2 regions of the Limnohabitans sp. TEGF004 genome follow, and region 1 is predicted to be linked to the other one. Evidence: predicted binding sites of a transcription regulator. Region 1 holds the regulator's gene; the other holds the start of a gene.

Region 1 (7,754 bases):
AAGCGCCGTTGAGCGCGATGCTGTCCCCCAGAGTGACGTCGTCGAGATACGCGGCAGGGGCCTCAATGGTGAGACGCTTGCCGTGGCTTAAAGAGCTACCCAGGTCGTGGACAGCGGTGATGCGCCCCACGCCGGTGATGATTCCGGTGAACATGGACGATATTTTCGCAGGTTTAAGTGCCGCTTACCGGCCGAGGCGGGCCAATATCCTTAAATCAGGACCGATTTGTGTCACTTCTTGAAACGCGAGGGCTTTGGAATCGTCCAAACTCGTGAAAGGCCCCAAATTTGTCATGCCGCGACCTTGACCCATGAGCTTGGGTGCGAGGTAGGTGAGCAGCTCATCCACCAAGCCTTCACGCAACAAAGAGCCATTGAGTTTGTTGCCCGCTTCCACATGCACTTCGTTGATTTGCTTTTGACCGAGGTCTTTGAGCATGGCAACTAGGTCGACTTTGCCTGATGAGTTGGGTAGGCAAATGACCTTTGCGCCTTTGGTCTCAAGGGCTTGGCGACGCTCGGCGTTGTCGACGGCGCAGTAAATCCAAACAGGGCGTTGCGGTTTGAAGAGCTTGGCCGTGAGGGGCGTTTCGAGCTGGCTGTCCATCACCACCAGCGTGGGCTGGCGTGGGGTGGGCACGGCGCGCACATCGAGTTGCGGGTCGTCTTCCAAAACGGTGCCGATGCCTGTGAGCACAGCGCATGCGCGGGCACGCCATGCATGGCCATCGTCACGCGCGGGGGCCGAGGTGATCCACTGGCTCACGCCGTTCTCTAACGCAGTTTGCCCGTCGAGCGATGCTGCCACTTTCATGCGCACCCAGGGGGTGCCGTGGGTCATGCGTTTGAAAAAACCGATGTTGAGTTCGTGCGCTTCTTCGCCAAGCAAGCCCACGTCCACCTGCACGCCTGCTGCACGCAAGCGTGCAATGCCTTGGCCTGCCACGTGTGAGTTGGGGTCACCTTCGGCCACCACCACGCGAGCCAAGCCTGCATCGATGAGTGCATCGCAACAGGGGCCGGTGCGGCCTTGGTGGCTGCAGGGCTCCAGCGTCACATAGGCCGTGGCGCCTTTGACGTCGATGTTTTTAGCTTGCGCATCACGTAAGGCCATCACTTCGGCGTGGGCTTCGCCTGCGCGTTGCGTGTGGCCGCTGCCCAGCACTGCGCCATCAGCACCCACGATGACGCAGCCCACGCGGGGGTTGGGCGAGGTCAAAAACAAAGCCTCGCGCGCTAAGGCCAAGGCGCTTGTCATGTGGGGGGTGTCGTGCGCTGAAAAAGTCATGGCGCAATTATGAATGGCGAGACCTGCAGTTCACATGGGGGTATTTCTTTTGCGCGTGGCCATGGTGCATTCCTACCGACTCCAGCACTGCGCCGCCGTTTGACTGGCGTCTTGCACGCTGCGCACGCCCAGGTGGTTGACCGTCAAGGTGCCGCAGGCATCCGCCGTTTGTGTGCCCAGTGGCATGGCGCTGAGGGTGTAGCTTTGTGCGGTGCTGGTGACGCTCATCTTGTAACGCTGCCCGTCAATTTGCAGCACGCTCGTGGGTACATCGTTTGCCAACGGATAGCTGCCGTTGGCGCTGGCTGCACGTTCTAGCCAATGGGCGGCTTGCAACAGTGATGCACGCGCTTGGGCGCGTTGGCTTCGCAGAATCAAACTTTGGTAGCTGGGCCAAGCAAGGCTGGCAAGTAGGGCCACGCAGGCGAGGGCGATGAGCAGCTCGATGAGGGTGAAGCCATGTTGGCGATGGGCGTGTGTCATGTGGGTTCAGTCGTGCAGCACATGCCAGCTGTGCCACTGGCCTGTGTGGGATGTGTCACTGGTTCGTGTCCAAATGGCTTGCAGCACGGTGGTGCTGCCGGGCGTGACGCCTTTGGCTAAGGTTGTGATGCGGTAAACGAATGGTGGGGTGGAGGTGACGTTGGCAGTGGCATTGCCGTTGCCGTTGTTCGGAAACACCTCGACCCAATACCAAGCGGTGTTGTCGCCATAGGGCGTATGGGCGGCGCTGACTTGCATGGCTGAGCCTGTTTGCGATTTCCAGTCGCTGGCTTTGGTGGCAGAGGGATTGAGTGCATGGGGCGCGCAAATGCCGGCGTTGCAAATGTTTGTGCCTAAGCGTTGGCGCAGCATGTCGTACTCAGCCAGGGTGTTGGGAAAGAACGCGTGGGTCTGCGTGGCGTTGCCGGCGGTGTGGCGCAAGTTGGTGGTTCCGTCGTTGTTGGTGGCGTTGCTCAGGATGTCGGCCAAGGCCAAGGGCAACACCGCTTCAGCTTTGTGTTGTGCGCGTAACTGGTCTGCTTCTGCGTTGAGCAGTTGGTCGTTCACCCAGAGGTTGCGCATCGCCAATAGCGTGGCGATGCTGGCCAGCGCAAGCATGACCATCAAGGTGGGAAGTGCAAATCCGTTGATGCGTGTTGAGTACCTCATGGCATGACTCCTTCGCGATTGCGCAAAGCCACCACACGTTTGAACGTTCGGCGTACGCGGCCATCAGACAGCAAAACCTCATCTTGGCAACCTTTGAGATGGCTGTTGGACTTGGTGTTGTGCACGGTGTTGATGCTGGCGACGCGCAAACACACCTCGATGGCCAACACCTGCCCCATGTCCGTCACTTGGTTGGCGGTTTTCCACTGAAGGGTTTGGGTGCTTGGGTTGGCTTCGGCGTAGCGCAACTGAAAATCTTCCACGCCTTCCGCCAAAGCTTGGTAGGTGCTGTTGGTGAGGTTGAGGTCTTTGCAGCTCAGCTCTTTGTTGGTGTTGAGTTTGTAATCGCTGCGCACTATGGCGTGGGTACTGCCGGTGTTGCCTTGGCAGTCCATGGTGTCGAGTGCATGCCAATGGCCGAGGGTGAGGCTCTCGACAGATTTGTTGCCATTCACACCCGCCAAAGCGGCTTGCCCCGCGTCTTCATTGAGTGAAATTTCCACGGTGAAGTTGCCGTTGCTGTTATTCGCTTTGAGGTAAGCGGCTCCTGCCACGTGTACTTGCTCGTGGATATTGTGCAAAGCCACGCGTGCGTTGGCGTGCACCGCATCCGCGGCTGCCATGGCGCTCCACGTTTGTTTGCTGGTGCCGTAGGCCGATGTCGCTGCCGCGATCACGAGCAGGCTGAGTGCCATGCCAATGAGCAACTCAGGCAAGGTGTAGCCGCGTTGCGATGGTGTGTTGTGTGTGCACTGGGTCATCGGTCTGGCCTAAGGAACAAACGCCAGCAACTCATCTGCGTTGGGCAGGTCGGCGAGCCTGAGGCCGTGTCGGTGCGGTAGGTTTCGTTGGCATCACGCCAAGCGATGACTATGCCCCACCAGCCCTCAGCATCTGTCAAGGCAAACACAGCGGCGTCGCCTTCTGGTAGTTGGCTTTGCAAGGTTTGGTGCAACTGTTGCATGTCCCACATGGCAAGGTCTTGGCGTGAACAGGCGGTGGCTGTGCAGTCGGGTGCTGCGGTGGTGGCATTGCCCCACGCCTTGGCGTATATCGCACGTTGCGGTGCGTTGAGACGCATGCGCTCAGCCAAGTCGTCTGCAATGCCTGTGGCGACCGAGCGCATGAGTTGTTGGCGCTGTTGCGTCAGGGCTTGCTGGTGCATCCACAACAGACCTAGGACGCCAAAGGCCAAGATGACCAAAGCCACAAGCGCTTCTAGCAAAGCAATGCCAAGCAGTTGTTGTCTGGCTTGCCTTGGATGCCGCATGAATTGCGGCTTAATTGGCTGATTCAGCTGCTGCATGCTTCACCCGATTGCCAGCGCAAACGGCTGGCGCTGCTGAGGCACAAGACGTTGGCAATGTTGAGTGTCGCTTGCCGTGACCTAATCACCCAGCGGTCGCCCACGGTGCCAAGGTCGCCACGTTGGCTGATATCAAGTGGCTCCGATTTGGTAAACGTCACTTGCAAAGGCGTTTGCACTTGCGAGGTGTGCAACACGGTTTGGTCGACCTTGACGACCAGCTGCCACCCGCAGCTCCAATCGTTGTTGGCAGACGTGCCCCATGTGCAATCGCGCAAGCGGGCGAGTTGCAAAGTTTCGCCACGTTGCAATGCGCGTACGCGGGCAGTTTGCAAATCGTTCATCAGTTGGTCACGGGCGGCTTCAACGCGGCTGCGTTCTTGCAAGCGTTGCCAGCTAGGGATAGCAAAAGATGCCATGACCGCGAGCACGCCCAAACACACCAACAGCTCCACCAGGGTGAAGCCTTGTGAGTTTGAATCCCGTAAGCGCCGGATATGAGGCGTAAAAAAACCTAGCCTTTGCATGGCGCAAATGCTAGGTTTTGACGGGGCATCAGCGCATGGCTGAGACTCGAAAACTACTTACGAACTTCGTCCACCAAACTCTTGAAGTCGTCGATGTCTTCAAAGCTGCGGTACACGCTGGCAAAGCGGATGTAGGCGACTTTGTCGAGTTTTTTGAGTTCGCGCATGACGAGCTCGCCAATCCGTGTGGAGGGCACTTCGCGTTGACCCAATGACATGAGCTTTTCTTCGATACGCTCAATGGCGTTGTCCACCTGCTCGGTACTGACAGGGCGTTTACGCAGTGCAAGGCCCATGGATTCGAGGAGTTTGTTGCGTTTGTATTCGATGCGTCGACCGTCTTTTTTGACGATATTGGGGAAGCTGACGTCGGGGCGCTCGTAGGTGGTGTAGCGCTTTTCACAGGCGCCGCATTGGCGACGGCGGCGAATGGAGTCGCCGTCTTCGGACATGCGGGTTTCGACGACTTGGGTTTCTAGGTGGCCGCAGAAGGGACATTTCATATGTTGTTCTCTCTTTTGCTTTTGTGCTTTCGGTGCATTGAGGTGCTTCCTTTTGTGCTGGGCTCGCTGACGGTGTTTGGTATTGGCCGCTTCCTCATGCTGGAGTACCAGAAATCGTCAGCGGCCAATACCAAACACCCTCAGTCTGCGTCATGCTTTGCTTCGCTCGCACGTTTCAGTCGCAAGGGTTAGGCAGCAAAGTTGCGTAGCAACGAGCGAACCATTTCAGACCTCAAACAGCGCGGGTTGTAGGTGCGGCGGGCGATGATTTCTGGTACCCCAGCATGAAGAGCCCGCCGCACCTGCAACCCGTGCCCTCTCCGGCGAGAACCCTTCACGAACGAAAAAACGAAAAGAGCGAAGACAAACAAAAACCCCGCCACACAGGACGGGGTTTGAAGAAGTTACTTGTAAACAGGAAACTTAGAAGTCAGCGCATGCACCTTGGCACGCACCGCAGCAATGTTGGCTTCGTCGTGTGGGTTGTCCAGCACGTCAGCAATCAAGTTGGCTGTGATGCGAGCTTCCTCGTCTTTGAAACCACGCGTTGTCATTGCAGGTGTACCGATACGCACACCGCTGGTGACGAAAGGTTTCTCTGGATCGTTCGGAATGGCGTTCTTATTGATCGTCATGTGCGCAGCGCCTAAAGCAGCCTCGGCTTCTTTGCCGGTGATCTTCTTGGAGCGCAAGTCCACCAACATCACATGGCTTTGAGTGCCGCCGCTCACGATGCGCAGACCGCGCGCTGTCAACGTTTCAGCCACGATCTTGGCGTTCTTCACCACCTGGGCTTGGTACTCTTTGAACTCAGGCTGCATGGCTTCTTTGAAAGCCACCGCCTTGGCGGCGATGACATGCATCAGCGGGCCGCCTTGCAGGCCAGGGAAGATGGCGCTGTTGATGGCTTTTTCGTGCTCGGCCTTCATCAAGATGATGCCGCCGCGAGGGCCGCGCAAGCTCTTGTGTGTGGTCGATGTCACCACGTCGGCGTGAGGCACGGGGTTGGGGTATTGGCCTGCGGCGATCAAGCCAGCGTAGTGGGCCATGTCGACCATGAAGATCGCGCCAACTTCCTTAGCGATCTTGGCAAAGCGTTCCCAGTCGATGTGCAAGCTGTAGGCAGAAGCGCCGGCCACGATGAGCTTGGGCTTGTGTTCGCGGGCCTTGGCTTCCATCGCTTCGTAGTCGATGGCTTCCTTGCTGTCCAAGCCGTAAGACACAACGTTGAACCATTTGCCAGACATGTTCAGGGCCATGCCGTGGGTCAAGTGACCGCCTTCGGCCAAGCTCATGCCCATGATGGTGTCGCCGGGCTTCAAGAAAGCGAGGAACACGGCTTCGTTGGCCGATGCACCGCAATGGGGTTGCACGTTGGCAGCGTCTGCACCGAAGATGGTTTTGATGCGGTCGATGGCCAGTTGTTCGGCCACGTCCACGAATTCGCAGCCACCGTAGTAGCGCTTGCCTGGGTAGCCTTCGGCGTATTTGTTGGTCAGTTGTGAGCCTTGGGCTTGCATGACAGCGGGAGACGCGTAGTTCTCGCTGGCGATCAGCTCGATGTGGTGTTCTTGACGGGCGTTTTCGGCCTGAATAGAAGCCCAGAGTTCTGGATCGGTTTGTTCGATGGTGATGTTGCGGTTGTACATACTGGCAGTCCTAGAAAAAGGTGGTGTTGTGGCTGCCCAGGCGAACGGCAAAACACCTCTGTGAACAGAGGCTGCGCGCTTCCCAGTGGTCATACATCCACGTCAGCGTTGTGGGGCTGATGCCTCACACGCCTATCGCCAGTTGCGCGCGGATGAGAGTTTACCGCGCTTGGATAGCCTCACTTATTCGCCGTCATCCTTGCCGAATGGCGTCAATCTCTGGGCTTTTTCCCACAAGCTCTCCAACCGGGCGGTGGCAGCCTCGGCGGCGGTAGAGGGTGGCGGGGTAATGGGCACTTTCAAGCCCTTGGCGACTTGCTGGAGGCGGGCGTTTTCGGCCATGACCTTGCTTGCGTAGCCTTGGTCATCCTTCATATTGCCGGCGCCCACATAAAGCTTGAGGCCGCCTTCAATGCTGCCCGCGCGGTTGATGCACTCTTTGAGCACGTTCACGCCCACGCGCACATTGGCCACGGGATCAAATGCGGCTAAGGCGCCGCCGAAGCCTTGGTACTTTTGCTCGTGGACTTTGGTCATCACTTGCATCAGGCCCTGGGCGCCTACATGGCTTTGGGCGAAGGGATTGAAGCCAGACTCCACGGCCATCACGGCCAAGATGAGGGTGGGCTCGATTTGGTTGGCTGGCCCCACATCGTAGGCTTCGGAGACCAACGCGCTCAGGGGTTCAGGCGCGACACGGTATTTTTTGCTCAACCAATAGGCGAGGTTGGCTTGTTGTTTGGGCAGGTCGCGGGGGTCTGTGGCGGTGGCACGGTCAACGGCATCGGCATCGGTGGCAATGCCTGTTTCGTCATATTGGCGTTCTTGCAGCCAGCTGATGACCTTGGCTTCGGTCACCACGCGCAGGTCAGGGCGCACGGTCAGCGCCACGACGAAAAAGAAAATGGACAGGCCCACCACGGCTAAGCCGTTGTGAGAAATGGCGAAAAAACCTTGTGCCACGTCAGCTGCAAAGGTACGTAGACCTAGCTGTAAGCGGGCAATGAAAGGAATAGACATAAATTAATTAAATAGGAAGTAGCTGAAATTTTAAAGCCTCGGCGACAATCACCCCTAATTTACTGTGAGCCCTACTTGTGACTGATGCTTTGAACAAACCCCTCGACCTCGCCGCCTTAGACAAATTGACTGGCGGGGCCTTTACCGTTTCGACCTCGGCAGACCGCACCACGCGCCTGCGCGACTGGCTGGCTGGCCAGCCCACTTTGGACCAAGTGCAAGCCGTCTTTGATGAAATGAGCCACCGAGACAAAGGTGCTGCCAAAGTCTTGCGCGAAAAGCTGGATGAGCTGCGTCGCAGCAAAGATC
Region 2 (7,754 bases), 1.3 Mb from region 1:
GCATGGACTCGTCACGCAAGATGTATTGGTACTGCTCGGCAGCACCCGTCATTTTGTTTTGACGGCCCAAGGCCAAGATTTGTGTGAAGCCTACGTAGAAGAACAGGCCTTCCATCAAGCAAGCGAACACGATCAACGACTTCAAAAGTGTTTGGTCGGTCTGCAGTGTGCCGGTGTGGAAGTTGGGGTCCATGATCGCGTCGATGAACGGGATCAGGAACTCGTCTTTGTCGCGAATGGATTTGACTTCGTGGTACGCGTTGAAGATCTCACCTTCATCCAAGCCCAAAGATTCGACGATGTATTGGTAAGCGTGTGTGTGAATCGCTTCTTCAAACGCTTGACGCAACAAGAACTGGCGGCATTCAGGTGCGGTGATGTGGCGGTAAGTGCCCAACACGATGTTGTTGGCAGCAAGCGAGTCGGCTGTCACAAAGAAGCCTAGGTTACGCATGATCAAACGACGCTCGTCGTCGGTCAGACCGTTGGGGTCTTTCCACAACGCGATGTCGCGTGTCATGTTCACTTCTTGCGGCATCCAGTGGTTGGCGCAAGTGGCGAGGTATTTTTCCCATGCCCATTTGTATTTGAACGGCACCAACTGGTTGACGTCGGTTTGGCCATTGATGATGCGCTTGTCAGCGGCTGTCACACGGCGCGCACTGGCTGCAGAAGATGTAGGCGTTGGGGTTGCTGCTGGTGTAGGTGCTGCCGCAGACAACGGCACTGTTGCGCCGTCATTCAAAGTGCGTGTAGCCGCAACAGGCTGCATGGCAGGTGTCGCAGAAACAGGTGGGAGTTCCATCGAGCGGTGAGGTAATCCGCTTGCAAGAGGTGATGGCGATGAGGGCTTGACTTCTTCGTCCCAGGTCAACATATGTATTTATCCAATGCATGAATTATGAATGCAACGAAGACAAACGCAAAGCATTCGTGAACTTCGTTGCAAGTTTTTGTTGTATCACTGACACGATTCGCAGGTGGGATCATCCACACCGCAGAATTTAATGTCAGTGGCGGGGATGGCATTCATCTGTGCTTGCGCCGCAGCGGCTGCTGCTTCGAGTGCGTTCATACCACCTGCTGCTGGACCCGAAGACACAGCATTGTGTGAGCCAGCTTGCACAGTTGATTTCTCAACTTGTTGTGCGCTGGAGGTGCGGAGGTAGTACGTGGTCTTCAAGCCGCGCAACCAAGCGAGCTTGTAGGTCTCGTCGAGCTTTTTGCCTGACGCGCCAGCCATGTAGATGTTGAGAGACTGCGCTTGGTCAATCCACTTTTGACGACGTGATGCGGCTTCCACCAACCAAGTGGGTTCGACTTCAAACGCCGTGGCGTACAAGGCTTTGACTTCCTGTGGCACGCGGTCGATGGGGCGCAGAGAGCCGTCGAAGTGTTTCAGGTCCATGACCATCACGTCGTCCCACAAACCAAGGCGCTTCAAGTCGTGCACCAAGTAGTGGTTGATGATGGTGAACTCGCCCGACAAGTTGGACTTGACGGACAAGTTGCCAAAGCAAGGTTCGATCGAGGCGTCCACACCAATGATGTTGGAGATGGTCGCGGTTGGTGCGATGGCCACGCAGTTGGAGTTGCGCATGCCGTCTTTGGCGATCTTGGCGCGCAAGGCGTCCCAGTCCATGGTCTTGCTGCGGTCGACTTCGAGGTAGCCCCCGCGTGCTTGGGCGAGCATGTCGAGTGAGTCAATTGGCAAGATGCCTTTGTCCCACAACGAACCTTTGTAGCTGGCGTATTGGCCGCGTTCTTTGGCCAACTCAGACGATGCCCAGTAAGCGTAGTAGCAAACGGCTTCCATCGAGCGGTCAGCAAATTCAACCGCGGCTTGTGACGCATAAGGTACGCGCATTTCGTACAAGCTGTCTTGGAAGGCCATGATGCCCATGCCCACAGGACGGTGGCGCAGGTTGGAGTCACGCGCCTTTTTGACAGCGTAGTAGTTGATGTCGATCACGTTGTCGAGCATGCGCATGGCCACTTTGATGGTGCGCTTGAGCTTGTCATGGTCGAGTTCTTTGCCGTTAGGACCGTCTTTCAAGTGTTGAGACAGGTTGACGGAGCCCAAGTTACACACCGCAGTTTCGGTGTCGCTGGTGTTGAGTGTGATCTCTGTACACAGGTTGGACGAGTGCACCACGCCCACGTGTTGTTGGGGTGAGCGCACGTTGCATGGGTCTTTGAACGTGATCCATGGGTGGCCTGTTTCAAACAACATGGTCAGCATCTTGCGCCACATGTCGCTGGCTTGCATGGTTTTGCTTGGCTTGATTTCGCCGCGCTTGGCTTTGGCTTCGTAGGCCACGTAGGCTTTTTCGAATTCGGCGCCGAACAAATCGTGCAAGTCAGGCACATCAGACGGAGAGAACAAAGTCCACTCGCCTTTTTCCATCACGCGACGCATGAACAAGTCTGGAATCCAGTTGGCCGTGTTCATATCGTGCGTGCGACGGCGGTCGTCACCGGTGTTCTTGCGCAACTCGAGGAATTCTTCGATGTCCAAGTGCCATGTTTCGAGGTAGGTACACACAGCGCCCTTGCGCTTGCCGCCTTGGTTCACCGCCACGGCGGTGTCGTTGACCACTTTCAGGAATGGCACCACGCCTTGTGATTCGCCATTGGTGCCCTTGATGTGGCTGCCCAGAGCGCGCACGCGTGTCCAGTCGTTGCCCAAGCCGCCGGCAAATTTAGACAGCAAAGCGTTTTCTTTGATCAACTCATAGATGCCGTCCAAGTGGTCAGGCACGGTCGACAAGTAGCAGCTCGAGAGCTGTGAACGCAAAGTACCGCTGTTGAACAGCGTAGGTGTGCTGGACATGAAGTCGAACGACGACAGAACTTCGTAGAACTCAATGGCGCGTGCCTCGCGATCCACTTCGTTGAGCGACAGGCCCATGGCCACGCGCATAAAGAAGGCTTGTGGCAATTCGATGCGGTTCTTGCGCACGTGCAAGAAATAGCGGTCATATAGGGTTTGCAGGCCGAGGTAATCAAATTGCAAATCACGGCTGGCTTTGAGGGCTGCACCCAAACGTGGCAGGTCGAACTGCAACATGGCTGGGTCGAGCAAGTCGTTGTCGACGCCTTTTTGGATGAATTGAGGGAAGTACTCAGCGTAGTGCTGGCCCATGTCGGCGTGCAGCACTTCTTTGCCCAGCACTTCTTTGGCGATGGTGTGCATCAACAAACGTGCGGTGGCGTAGGTGTAGTCTGGGTCTTTTTCGATCAGCGTACGTGTGGCCAAGATAGCGGCTTTGTACACCTCGTCCATGGGCACGCCGTCGTACAGGTTGCGCATGGTTTCAGCCAAGATCGGGTCTGGTTTGACGTCTGCACCCAAGCCCGCGCACGAGTCGTTGATCAAACGCTTGAGGTTGTTCAGATCCAACGCCACGCGTTGGCCGTTGTCGATCACGTGCAACGTGGGAGCCGCAGGTGCTTGTTCTTCTTTGATGTGGGCACGTTCTTGGTTGCGGCTCTCGCGGTACAGCACGTAAGCACGGGCGATTTCGTGGTGACCACCGCGCATCAAACCCAATTCCACTTGGTCTTGCACGTCTTCAATATGGAAAGTACCGCCGCCTGGACGTGAGCGCATCAAGGCGCGCACCACGGCTTGGGTGAGGGCTTCGACCATCTCGCGCACGCTGGCAGATGCGGCGCCTTGTGTGCCGTGCACGGCCAAAAAGGCTTTCATCATGGCGACGGCAATCTTGGCGGGTTCGAAAGGAACCACGGCGCCGTTGCGGCGAATGATTTGGTAATGGCTCAACATGGTGGGGGCGTCTGTGGCAGCACGGTCGTGCGCGACGGATGTGTGGCCCATAGATGTTGTGTGCACAGCGTTCTCAGCGGTTTGCATGTCTTTTTTCTTCCTTGTGAGCAGGTCAATCGTGCGTAGAAAAAGTGGTGTCTTGACCACTTCTTAAAAATCAAGTCGACACTATATCTGGTGTTGGATGGTGTGCCAATACGCTACCGGTAGTGTTTTGGTAGGAAATGCTTACATTTTAAATGTCGCCCAATCACCTGTGTTGCAGACGTGTTTTATTGCACTGGCGTGAGCTCAGTCGTGGCGGGCGATTGAATTGCAAAATCAAGCGTGGACGTGGTGTTTAGAGTGATTTGCTGCGCTGATGCGCATGGCGTCTAAGAGAGAAATGAGAGCGCACAAAAACCGTGCAACACAACTTTTTTTATGAAATGACGAAAAATTAATTTTTCTGCGGAAAGCTTTTTTCAGACCAGCCCAAAGACTGCTGCAAAAGTATCCAATCAAACCCGGTGCCTGGGTCTTGTTTGCGATCGGGCGCCACATGTTCGTGGCCTGCCATGTGATGCAATTTGTAGTGTTGTGCGATGGCTGCGCACAAACTGCTGAGGGTTTCGTACTGAGGTGCTTCAAAGGTGTGGCCTTCTAAGCCTTCGAGTTCGATGCCAATCGAAAAGTCGTTGCAGTTGTCGCGCCCTTGGTAGCTAGAGCGCCCCGCGTGCCATGCGCGGTCATCGCAGCTGACGAATTGAATCAGTGCGCCATCGCGACGAATCACAAAATGGGCCGACACCTCAGCGCCGCGAATTTGCTGGAAGTAGGGGTGTGCATCCCAATCGAGCGTGTTGGTGAACAAGGCTTCAATTTCAGGCCCGCCGTATTGCCCTGGTGGCAGGCTGATGGAGTGCAGCACCACCAAATCAATCGAGATGTTGGCGGGGCGCGGTCCAAAGTTAGGCGAGGGCGTGTGCTTGGCAAAGCGATACCAGCCATCGCACCACAAAGTGGTCATGGCATCAGCCTTCATGGCTGTCGCGGTGCGCAGCGCTGCAATACAGGCCACGTGCGCCATGGACCGCATCGTCCTCCGGCACATGGGTGCCGCAGTGGGCACAAGGCACCATGGTTTGTGGGCCTGATGGTTTGCGGGGGGCTTGGTCAGGTTTTCGCTGTTGGCGAATCCACCAAATACCGGCTAAGACGGCGAGTAGCAGAACGAGGTACTTCATGCCACGCGTCCCAACACCACTTCCAGTACAAAGCGTGAACCCGCATAGCCCAGCAGCAGCAAGCCAGTGCCGATGTAGAGCACGCGCACTGCTTTGCGGCCACGCCAGCCAAAGCGGCTACGACCTACCAACAACACGGCAAAAGTAACCCATGACAGCAGCGAGAAGACGGTTTTGTGGTCCCAGCGCCAAGCGGCTTGGTCGCCATACAAGGCGTCACCAAACAACCAACCTGCCGCCAAGGTGGCCGTGAGTAGCACAAAACCAGCGGTGACAAAGCGAAAAGTCAAGCGCTCTAGCGTGAGCAAGGGCAAGCCCACATGGGTATCAGCACCCATACGCATGTTCTTTTCAGCGCGGGTCATCAGCCATGCATGCACCACGGCAGCGGCAAACAAACCGTAAGAAGCGACGCCTAAAGCCAAGTGCAAAGGCAGCAAGGGCGAGGTTTGGGTGTGCAGCGATGTGCCAGGAAACGCAGCCGCCAACACCACCACAGCCGCGCCCACGATAGACAGCGTCCAGCGTGTGCGCAGTTGCGGAAACCAGTGTTGCTCCAGCACATAAAACGTGAGCATCAGCCAAGCCGTGACGGACAGCGCAGGTGCAAAACCAAAGCGCAAGCCACCGTCTTGAGGTGCAAACAAAGCGAACACCAAGCCCAAACCGTGCAGCGCCCATGGCACGCTCAACAGGCGGTGCCCCATGTCGGGCGCGACGCGGGGGCCGATCAGGGCGGTCAACGCATAGGCCGCCGCCGTGGGCAGTGCGAGCCAAAGGTTGAGCGGGATGTCGCTGGCTAAAATCATGACAACAGTTTAGCGTTTCGCTACACACGAAAAACCAAGCCCTATCAAGGGGTACCTATGGCCTCAGCCCTTACCGACAAACTCTCGCGCCTCGTCAAGCACATCAGCGGACAGGCGCGCATCACCGAAAGCAACGTGGCCGACATGTTGCGCGAGGTGCGCATGGCCTTGCTCGAAGCCGACGTGGCCTTGCCTGTAGTGCGCGATTTCATCGCCCGCGTCAAAGAAAAAGCCCTCGGCCAAGAGGTGATTGGCTCCTTGCAGCCCGGACAAGCTTTGGTGGCCATCGTCAACCAAGAGTTGGCCGCCACCATGGGCGAAGGTGTGAGCGACTTGAACCTCGCCGCCCAGCCCCCCGCCGTGATTTTGATGGCCGGTTTGCAAGGTGCGGGTAAAACCACTACCACCGCTAAGCTGGCGCGTTGGCTCATCAACCAGCGCAAGAAAAAAGTGCTCACCGTTTCAGGCGACGTGTACCGCCCAGCTGCGATTGAGCAGCTCAAGACCGTCACCGCCCAAGCCGGTGCTGAGTGGTTCCCAAGTTCACCCGACCAAAAACCAGCCGACATTGCCCGCGCTGCGCTGGACTACGCACGTAAACATTACTTTGATGTGTTGCTTGTTGATACGGCTGGTCGCTTGGCCATTGACGAAGCCTTGATGGCTGAGATCAAAGACTTGCACAGCGTGTTGAACCCGATTGAAACCTTGTTCGTGGTCGATGCCATGCAAGGTCAAGACGCCATCAACACGGCCAAGGCCTTCAGCGATGCGCTGCCCTTGACCGGCATTGTGTTGACCAAACTTGATGGCGATTCACGTGGCGGTGCTGCCTTGTCGGTGCGTCAAATCACGGGTGCGCCCATCAAGTTTGCGGGTACCAGCGAGAAACTCGATGGTTTGGAACTGTTCGATGCCAACCGCCATGCAGGCCGCGTGTTGGGCATGGGCGACATCTTGGCCTTGGTCGAGCAAGTCACCGCCGGTGTTGACATGGCGGCTGCGCAAAAGCTGGCCGAGAAGGTCAAGCGCGGCGATGCGTTTGACTTGAACGACTTCCTCGCACAAATTCAGCAAATGCGTTCCATGGGCGGCTTGTCCAACATCATGGATAAATTGCCCACGCAAATGGCGGCCAAAGCCGGCCAAGTGGACATGGACAAGGCCGAGAAAGACATTGGCCGCAAGCAAGGCATCATCCACAGCATGACGCCGCTGGAGCGCCGCAAGCCCGACCTCATCAAAGCCACGCGCAAGCGCCGCATTGCTGCGGGTGCCGGTGTGCAAGTGCAAGACGTGAACCGCTTGCTCAAAGAGTTTGAGCAAATGCAAAGCATGATGAAGAAGATGAGCGGCGGCGGCATGATGAAGATGATGAAAAAGCTCGGTGGCATGAAAGGCATGATGGGCGGCGGTGGCGGCTTTCCAGGCATGCGTTGAAGCTCTCGCGCTTAAAACAAAAAGCCCTGAAACCTCGCGGTCTCAGGGCTTTTTCAATGTTTGACGGCAGCGGACTTTAAGCCGACTCTTTAACAAACACCTCGCCACGCAATGAATGCGGGTTGGCTTCCGTGATCTTCACGTCAATCAGTTGGTTCATCAGGCGCTCAGGATTGGGGCCGCCTTTGAAGTTAACGATGCGGTTGCACTCGGTGCGTGCACGCAGCTCGGTGGCGTCTTTCTTGGCAAAACCATCGACCAGCACGCGTTGCACCGTGCCTACGCGTTGCACGTTGATGTCGCGCATGTTGTCTTCGATGATTTTTTGCACCTCTTGCAAGCGGCGCAGTTTCACCTCGTGCGGCGTGTCATCTTGCAGGTTGGCCGCAGGCGTGCCGGGGCGTGGGCTGAAGATGAAACTGAACGAGTTGTCAAAGTACACATCGTGCATGAGCTTGATGAGCTTCTGGTGGTCTTCCTCGGTCTCGC

What was found. Region 1 encodes NrdR, which represses ribonucleotide reductase genes. Its sites were predicted from a motif close to CACNANATNTNGTG; they were not measured.
Region 2: a site for NrdR is predicted at 3,957-3,970, ahead of LINBF2_RS02020 (ribonucleoside-diphosphate reductase subunit alpha). Genes of this name have one in related genera too.

The regions. Positions count from the first base shown of each region.
Region 1 covers NZ_AP027056.1:1,652,588-1,660,341, reverse strand. The annotation lists gene LINBF2_RS07875 (riboflavin synthase) at 1-154, opposite strand, end outside; gene ribD (bifunctional diaminohydroxyphosphoribosylaminopyrimidine deaminase/5-amino-6-(5-phosphoribosylamino)uracil reductase RibD) at 185-1,288, opposite strand; gene LINBF2_RS07865 (type IV pilin protein) at 1,361-1,771, opposite strand; gene LINBF2_RS07860 (hypothetical protein) at 1,778-2,440, opposite strand; gene LINBF2_RS07855 (PilW family protein) at 2,437-3,201, opposite strand; gene pilV (type IV pilus modification protein PilV) at 3,198-3,746, opposite strand; gene LINBF2_RS07845 (GspH/FimT family pseudopilin) at 3,734-4,273, opposite strand; gene nrdR (transcriptional regulator NrdR) at 4,327-4,776, opposite strand; gene glyA (serine hydroxymethyltransferase) at 5,181-6,425, opposite strand; ZMP/ZTP riboswitch at 6,453-6,581, opposite strand; gene LINBF2_RS07830 (lytic transglycosylase domain-containing protein) at 6,609-7,445, opposite strand; gene LINBF2_RS07825 (DUF349 domain-containing protein) at 7,535-7,754, shown strand, end outside.
Region 2 covers NZ_AP027056.1:378,210-385,963, forward strand. The annotation lists gene LINBF2_RS02015 (ribonucleotide-diphosphate reductase subunit beta) at 1-877, opposite strand, end outside; gene LINBF2_RS02020 (ribonucleoside-diphosphate reductase subunit alpha) at 962-3,877, opposite strand; gene ampD (1,6-anhydro-N-acetylmuramyl-L-alanine amidase AmpD) at 4,230-4,814, opposite strand; gene LINBF2_RS02030 (PP0621 family protein) at 4,804-5,016, opposite strand; gene ccsA (cytochrome c biogenesis protein CcsA) at 5,013-5,825, opposite strand; gene ffh (signal recognition particle protein) at 5,883-7,265, shown strand; gene miaB (tRNA (N6-isopentenyl adenosine(37)-C2)-methylthiotransferase MiaB) at 7,342-7,754, opposite strand, start outside.